Thiorhodovibrio winogradskyi: one gene and its partner. The protein of the gene in region 2 binds, or shares a complex with, the protein of the main gene of each other region. Links are inferred from orthologs where the notes say so. Each region holds a gene or a part of one and is shown on either strand. Other genes may lie near its edges.

Region 1 (3,360 bases), 100 kb from region 2 along the record:
CGGTTGTTTCCTTCCAAACAGTTTTGCTGCTTATCACTGCCACTCAACGGGATTGTTGCATGCCTAACGTTCGTGTCAAAGAAAACGAGCCTTTCGAGGTCGCTCTTCGCCGCTTCAAGCGCTCCTGCGAGAAAGCCGGCATTCTTGCCGAGGTTCGCCGTCGGGAGTTTTACGAAAAGCCAACCTCCGAGCGGAAACGCAAGAAAGCCGCCGCTGTCAAACGTCATCATAAGAAACTCTCGCGCGAGTCGCGCCGCTGGGAGCGCCCGTTCTAGAAAGCCTTCGCGCGATCTGATCCTTCCGCGCTATCTGATAAGGAAGCTGGCCATCATGCTCAAGCAACGTTTGCAAGACGACATGAAAGCCGCGCTCAAGGCCGGCAACAAGGACAGGCTTGGGACCATTCGCCTGATCAACGCCGCCATCAAGCAGCGCGAGGTCGATGAGCGAATTGCCCTTGACGATGTCCAGGTGCTTGCGGTGCTTGAGAAAATGCTCAAGCAGCGGCGCGACTCGGTCACCCAGTATCGCGACGCCGGGCGCGAGGATTTGGCAGTGAAGGAAGAGGCCGAAATCCTCATCTGCCAGGAATATCTGCCCGATCCGCTGAGCGAGGCCGAGATTGACGCCTGCATTGACGCTGCCATGGCCGAGACGGGCGCGACCTCCATGCGTGACATGGGCAAAGTGATGGGCTTGGTGAAACCCCAAATGCAGGGCCGGGCTGATATCGGCCAGGTCAGTTCCAGGATCAAGCAGCGCCTGAACGCCTGAGCGAGACTTGCCCAGACCGCTGGCCAGCTTATTTGGCATCATTGCCCTGATTGCTCTCTACTCGTGCTCCATGCTGTCGGGCTCAGGCAAAGGCAAGCTCGGGTGGCAAAGCGAACGCGTAGTGTCAAAGGACCGCAGACTTTTCCAAATTATCTGCTAGCTTTATGTCCATGGCCGGCAGAATTTCGCCCGAGCTCAAGGAGCAAATTCTCGCGCGCACTGACATCCTCGAGATTGTCGGGGCGCGGGTGCCCCTGCGTCCGGCCGGTCAGCTCTACAAGGCCTGCTGTCCTTTTCATCAGGAAAAAACCCCGTCTTTTATCGTTACCCCGGCGCGCCAAACCTATCATTGTTTCGGCTGCGGTGTTCATGGTGACGCCATCGGCTTCCTGATGGAATATGATCGCCTGAGCTTTCCCGAGGCGATCAAGGAACTGGCCACCCGCGCGGGTATCGCGCTGCCTGATGCTGGGTCTGGCGACGACCTACAGGTTCCAGAGGTGGATCTCAATCCTCTCTATCAGGTGCTCGAAGAGGCCGGCGAGTTATACCAACGCCAGCTGCAAGAAGAGGCGCGGGCTGTCGCCTATCTAAAAAGGCGTGGCCTTACCGGTGAGATGGCGACTGAATTTGGTCTTGGATTCGCACCTGCAGGATGGGATTTTGTGCTCAGTCGTCTCGGCACTGATGAGACTAGACAACAGGCGCTGATTGATGCCGGTCTCGTTATTGAGCGGGAGACAGCCGCCGCAACCCGTCGCTACGACCGCTTTCGCAACCGCGTTATCTTTCCGATCCGGGATCATCGCGGACGCACGATCGCCTTTGGTGGGCGCGTACTCGATCAATCCGAGCCCAAGTATCTGAACTCGCCCGAAACGCCTGTGTTCCACAAAGGCCGGGGACTTTACGGCCTGTTCGAGGCGCGGCAACGTCGGCGCCAACTCACTCGCCTGCTGATCGTTGAAGGCTACATGGACGTGATCGCGCTGACCCAGTTTGGTCTGCCTTATGCAGTGGCCACGCTAGGTACAGCCACCACGCCAGAACAAATCCAGCAGCTCAAGCGCCACAGCGATGAGCTGGTGTTCTGTTTCGACGGGGACAAAGCCGGTCGGGCCGCGGCTGCCAAGGCGCTGCGCGTGAGTTTGCCCTATGCGGCCGAGCGGCTGACAGTGCGCTTCCTGCTGCTGCCGGCGGGCCATGATCCAGACTCGCTGCTGCGCGCGGAGGGGCTAGCAGCGTTCGAGAAGCGCTTGGAGCAGGCGCGTCTGCTGTCTGATTTTCTATTCGATGAAGTGCGGGGACAGTTTGATCTGGGCTCAGCCGAGGGGCTCGCGCGATGCGATGCCAAGGCCCGCGAGCTGATCAACCTGGCGCCCGAGGGTACTTACCGGCAGCTACTGCTGCGACAGCTGGAGGACCTGATTGGCATTCAGCAGCCTGCGATCCTTTCCGGGCCGCCAGGTGCGTCGGCCTTTTGGCCAGCGGGAGCACACGGGTCCAGGACTGCTGGCTCGGGCGATGGACGCGTTCAAAGGCCCCAAGCCGGGCAAACGCGAGCGAGGGCACTATACCGCGTCCCCATGCGCGCCCAGCTGACCCCCGGGCGCCTGGCGAGCGCACTGCTGCTGCAGCGCCCGCGACTGGCCCTGGCGGCGCGCGGGATTCCGGATTACTGGAACGCGGTTGCCGAGGAAGATACTAGGTTGCTCAGTGAACTACTTGCTCATGCCGATGCCGACCCCGATATCACGGCGCAGATGTTACGAGATTATGCCAGCGGCAGCCCAGATGAGCCCATGGTGGCGGAACTTGCCGACCCCAGTCTGACTCAACATATCCCCGATGCAGGTATTGAGTCTGAGTTCATCGGGGCGCTGTCGGCCCTCTGCCGTCAGGCTGAGCGCGAGCAGCGTTATCGGCTGCTTAGCAGCGGGGAGCTTGGGCGCTTGGCGGGTGCGGGCAGAAGTCCGTCAGAGGGTGTCGACGCCGGGAATTGAGCGCCGGTGAAACTATTGCGTGGCGCCGCTGATGGTTGGCCCCGTAAATCAGGTTTCTATGCTATAATTGTGAGTTTTCCATCGCCCGCGCAATAGTGATGATCCGCAGCCGCTTTAGGTTCTATCCTGCTGATTTTAAAATATTATCAGCAGGACAGTCAGGGCTGGCATTGGGCATGATCGGGTTATGAGCGTTACCCTGAAACAACGCTGTCATCCTTAGGGGTGGTCGGGACTATAAGCGTTAGCCAGATTCAATAGGTACTTTATGGACCAGGAACAGCACCAGGCGTCGCAGTTGAAGCAGTTGATCGCTAAAGGCAAGGATCAGGGCTTTCTGACTTACTCCGAGGTCAATGACCATCTGCCGGACGGTATCGTCGAGCCTGAGCAGATCGAAGATATCGTTCGCATGATAAACGATATGGGTATTACCGTACATGAGACGGCGCCCTCCGAGGTCGACCAACTCAGCGATTCCGCGATCGCTGACGACGAAGCCGCCGAAGCCGCCGCGGCTGCACTCGCCTCGGTTGACAGCGAATTCGGTCGCACCACGGATCCTGTGCGCATGTACATGCGT
Region 2 (3,860 bases):
ACTCGAAGCCCCATTGGTGCTCGCGAGCATGACCGGATACTGGCCGCGATCCGGAATGGTGCCGGCATTCAGGCGTGCGAGCAGGGCGGCGCCGCGTCGCGGGCGCAGGCTGTCGCTGGCGCGATCCCAAGCCAGCAAGGGGCGCAGCTCGGCGAAATCTTGCGCCGGATAATGACCGCTCAGCATCTCCAGCACAGGTTGCAGCAGTGACATGCTCAGGCTTTGGTAGGGATAGGCGGCACTGACCAGTTGCAGCAGCGCCGTGCTGGTTCGCGGTTGGTCGCAGCAGATGGCCACGATCTGCTGTGCCAGCACGTCGAGCGCATTGCGTGGCACGCTCAGTGGCTCGATCTGGCCCGCGCGCATGCGCTGGGCGATCACCGTGGCTTCGAGCAGGTCGCCACGAAACTTGGGGAAAATGCGCCCGACGCTGACTTCGCCCACCTGATGCCCGGCGCGCCCGACCCGTTGCAGACCACGCGCGACCGAGCCGGGTGACTCGACCAGCAGCACCCGGTCGATGCTGCCCATGTCGATGCCCAGCTCCAGTGAGCTGGTGGCGACGATGCCGCGCAACTGCCCAAGCTTCAGCCGCTCCTCGATCTCGGCGCGCTTCTGGTGCGAGACGCTGCCGTGATGAGATTGCACCAGTTCCTCGCCGGCCAGCTCATTCAGACGCTGCGTCAGGCGCTCGCACAGGCCGCGACTATTGACAAAGATCAGCGTGGCCCGGTTGCGCTGGATGCTAGCGAGCAGCGCCGGGTAGATGACCGGCCAGATACCGCGCTCGGCGGGCTTGGGGCTGGCCAGCTCGCGCGTGTAAAGCTCGGCCAGGATGGGACCGCCGGCTTTGGCGCCAGCGGGCTTGGCTTGGGCAGCGGCGGCCTGCTCCATGTCCGGCACCGGTACCCGCACTTGCAGATCGAGCCGGGGCGGCGCCGAGCAATCGACCAGCTCGACCGCGCGCCGGCCGCCGAGAAAGCGCGCCACCTCGGCGAGCGGATTAACCGTGGCCGAGAGTCCGATGCGCTGCGGGTCCTGCTCGCACAGCGCGGCCAGGCGCTCCAACGACAGCGCCAGATGGGCGCCGCGCTTGGTCGGGGCCAGGGCATGGATTTCGTCGATAATCAGGGTGTGCACCCACCGCAGGGTCTCGCGCGCCTGGGAGCCGAGCAGCAAAAACAGCGACTCGGGCGTGGTGACCAGAATTTCCGCTGGTGATTTGGCCTGGCGATGGCGCTCGCGCTGGGGCGTGTCGCCGGTGCGCATGGCGATCTGGATCGGGCGCACGGCCTCGGCCAAGCCTTCGGCCTGATGCGCGATGCCGGCCAAGGGTGCGCGCAGATTGCGCTCGACATCATGGACCAGTGCCTTGAGCGGGGAGATGTAGAGCACCCGCACGCCAGCGGGTGCATCGGCGGGCAGCCTCAGGCAGGCATCAATGCCGGAGAGAAAAGCCGCCAGCGTCTTGCCGCTGCCGGTCGGCGCCACCAGGAGCGCATGCTGACCGGCCGCGATGGCCGGCCAGCCCTGCTGCTGCACGGGCGTGGCTTGACTAAAATTGGCCTCGAACCAGGCGCGGGTGGCGGGGCTGAAAGCGGCATGGGCGCTCATTGAGGTGTTTCTCATATGCTGCCCAAGGACAGCATGCGAACATCTTGGGCGAGATCATTCCCCAGGTGATTCAGCGTCAAAAGCTGCCATCGTTGTAGTAGTCCGCCGCCAGGTTATCGAAGCGCGTGAACTGCCCGAGGAAGGCGAGCTTGACCGTGCCGATGGGCCCGTTACGCTGCTTGGCGATAATGATCTCGGCGATGCCTTTGTCGGCGCTGTCTTCATTGTAGACCTCGTCGCGGTAGATGAAGGCGATGAGATCCGCGTCCTGCTCGATGGCTCCGGATTCGCGCAGGTCCGACATGACTGGCCGTTTGTTTGGACGGCTCTCCAAGCTGCGGTTGAGCTGTGACAGGGCGACCACGGGCACGCTGAGTTCTTTGGCCAGGGACTTCAGCGAGCGTGAAATCAAGGAAATCTCGGTCGCGCGGTTCTCGCCAGCCATTGGCGCCTGCATCAGCTGCAGGTAGTCGATGACAATCATGCCGAGTTCTTTTTCCTCGCGCTTGAGTTCACGTTGCAGCCGCCGCACTCGGGCGCGCACCTCGGTCGGCGAGAGTCCCCCGGTGTCGTCTATGTACATGGACACTTGCGATAGCATGCTGACCGCCGAGGTCAGGCGCGGCCAGTCATCGTCGCCGAGTTTGCCGGTGCGCACCCGGTGCTGGTCGATCTGCCCGAGCGAGGACATCATGCGCATGGCGAGCGAGTCGCCGGGCATTTCCATGCTGAAGATGGCCACGCCCTTGCCGGTTTTAATGGCGACGTTTTCAGCCATATTCATGGCGAAACTGGTCTTTCCCATTGACGGCCGTCCGGCCACGATCACCAGATCCCCGGCTTGCAGGCCGGAGGTCTTCATATCAAAGTCGGTAAAGCCGGTCGGGACGCCGGTGATGGGCTCCTCGCGATGGTAAAGCTCGTCGATCTTGTCCATCGCGTTAACCAGCAGATTGCGGATCGGCTGGAAACCACCGCCGCCGCGACTGAGCTGCTCGGCAATCTGAAAGACCTTGGCCTCGGCCAGGTCAAGAATCTCGGATTCGCTGCGCCCCTCGGTGGCGAAGGCTAGGTCGGCGATCTCCACCCCGGCGCGGGCGAGCTGGCGTAGCACCGAGTTGAAGCGCACGATGCGCGCGTAATGCACGGCATTGGCGGCCGATGCGGTGTTGCGGTCGATCTCGGCGAGATAGGGCAGGCCGCCGATGTCCTCGAGCAGTTTGCGCTTATCCAGCGTTTCGGCAAGGGTCACCACGTCGAAGGGATGGTTTTCCTCGGCCAGAATGGCAATGCCGCGAAACACCAGGCGATGCTCCTGGCGGTAGAAGTCTTCCTCGCAGACCTTATCGGCGATTTGCTCCCAGGTGCTGTTTTCGAGCATCAGGGCGCCGAGTAGGGATTGCTCTGCGTTGATATTGTGCGGAGGGACGCGGGTGTCGGCGAGTTCGGCTGGAGTGCTTGGGTCCAAAAGTGGTGTCCTGTGAGCGTTTGAGCGCGTCGGCTGGAGGGGCGAATTCATTTGCCCATTAAAACCGTGACGGAGAAAGATGACTGTCTCTTTTGGGGGTGAAGGGATGAATCCATGCGGGGCGAATGAATGCGCCCCGCAGGACATTAAACCGGTTTGTAGATTTCACCGCCTGTATCGCGAAATTCCGCGGCTTTTTCTTCAAGTCCCGTCTCCAGAGCGCGCGTTTCATCACTGAGAGCATGGGCCTTGGCGTATTCTCGAACGTCCTGGGTGATTTTCATCGAACAGAACTGGGGGCCGCACATGGAGCAGAAATGCGCCACCTTGTGCGAATCATGCGGCAGGGTTTGATCATGAAATTCGCGCGCTCGCTCGGGGTCGAGTGCCAGGTTGAACTGATCCTCCCAGCGGAACTCGAAGCGGGCCTTGCTCATGGCGTTGTCTTGCAACTGGGCGCCGGGCAGACCCTTGGCCAGGTCAGCGCCATGGGCAGCGATGCGGTAGGCGATGATGCCGTCGCGCACGTCCTGTTTGTCCGGCAGACCGAGGTGCTCCTTGGGAGTGACGTAGCAGAGCATGGCGGTGCCATACCAGCCGATGTTGGCCGCACCAATGGCGGAAGTGATGTGGTCGTATGCTGGCGCGATATCGGTGATGATGGGGCCTAGCGTGTAAAAAGGGGCTTCAAAACAATCGCTCAATTCCTTGGTGACATTCTCGCGCACCATCTGCAGGGGCACATGGCCAGGGCCCTCGATCATCACCTGGACATCCT

The links.
Region 1: the proteins of dnaB (region 2) and dnaG are in contact, whole or in part, in a crystal structure (PDB 2R6A), measured with the Geobacillus stearothermophilus proteins. The link is inferred for Thiorhodovibrio winogradskyi from one-to-one orthologs. Residues at the interface, in WP_033016901.1 of Geobacillus stearothermophilus: Ser13, Glu15, Ala16, Gln18, Glu91, Leu92, Asp94, Ala95, Val96, Pro97, Thr98, Ala99, Ala100, Asn101, Tyr104, Tyr105, Ile108; in WP_049624496.1 of Geobacillus stearothermophilus: Lys456, Leu457, Leu458, Pro459, Ala460, Asn463, Ala464, Leu467, Leu535, Leu536, Ile537, Ala538, Gln544, Glu545, Asp548, Tyr549, His552.

What each region holds. Positions count from the first base shown.
Region 1 is NZ_CP121472.1:2,212,428-2,215,787, forward strand. Bases 444-3,360 are described here. They hold dnaG (DNA primase), read left to right. Parts: upstream 444-944; coding sequence 945-2,777; downstream 2,778-3,360. Other genes in these bases: Thiowin_RS09815 (GatB/YqeY domain-containing protein), read left to right, coding at 444-774; rpoD (RNA polymerase sigma factor RpoD), read left to right, coding at 3,046-3,360. Outside these bases: rpsU (30S ribosomal protein S21), read left to right, coding at 60-275; more of Thiowin_RS09815, read left to right, coding at 331-443. UniProt on the Escherichia coli protein: RNA polymerase that catalyzes the synthesis of short RNA molecules used as primers for DNA polymerase during DNA replication.
Region 2 is NZ_CP121472.1:2,313,471-2,317,330, forward strand. Bases 887-3,860 are described here. They hold dnaB (replicative DNA helicase), read right to left. Parts: upstream 3,083-3,860; coding sequence 1,691-3,082; downstream 887-1,690. Other genes in these bases: Thiowin_RS10265 (DEAD/DEAH box helicase), read right to left, coding at 887-1,614; thiC (phosphomethylpyrimidine synthase ThiC), read right to left, coding at 3,229-3,860. In the rest of the region: more of Thiowin_RS10265, read right to left, coding at 1-886. UniProt on the Escherichia coli protein: The main replicative DNA helicase, it participates in initiation and elongation during chromosome replication. Travels ahead of the DNA replisome, separating dsDNA into templates for DNA synthesis.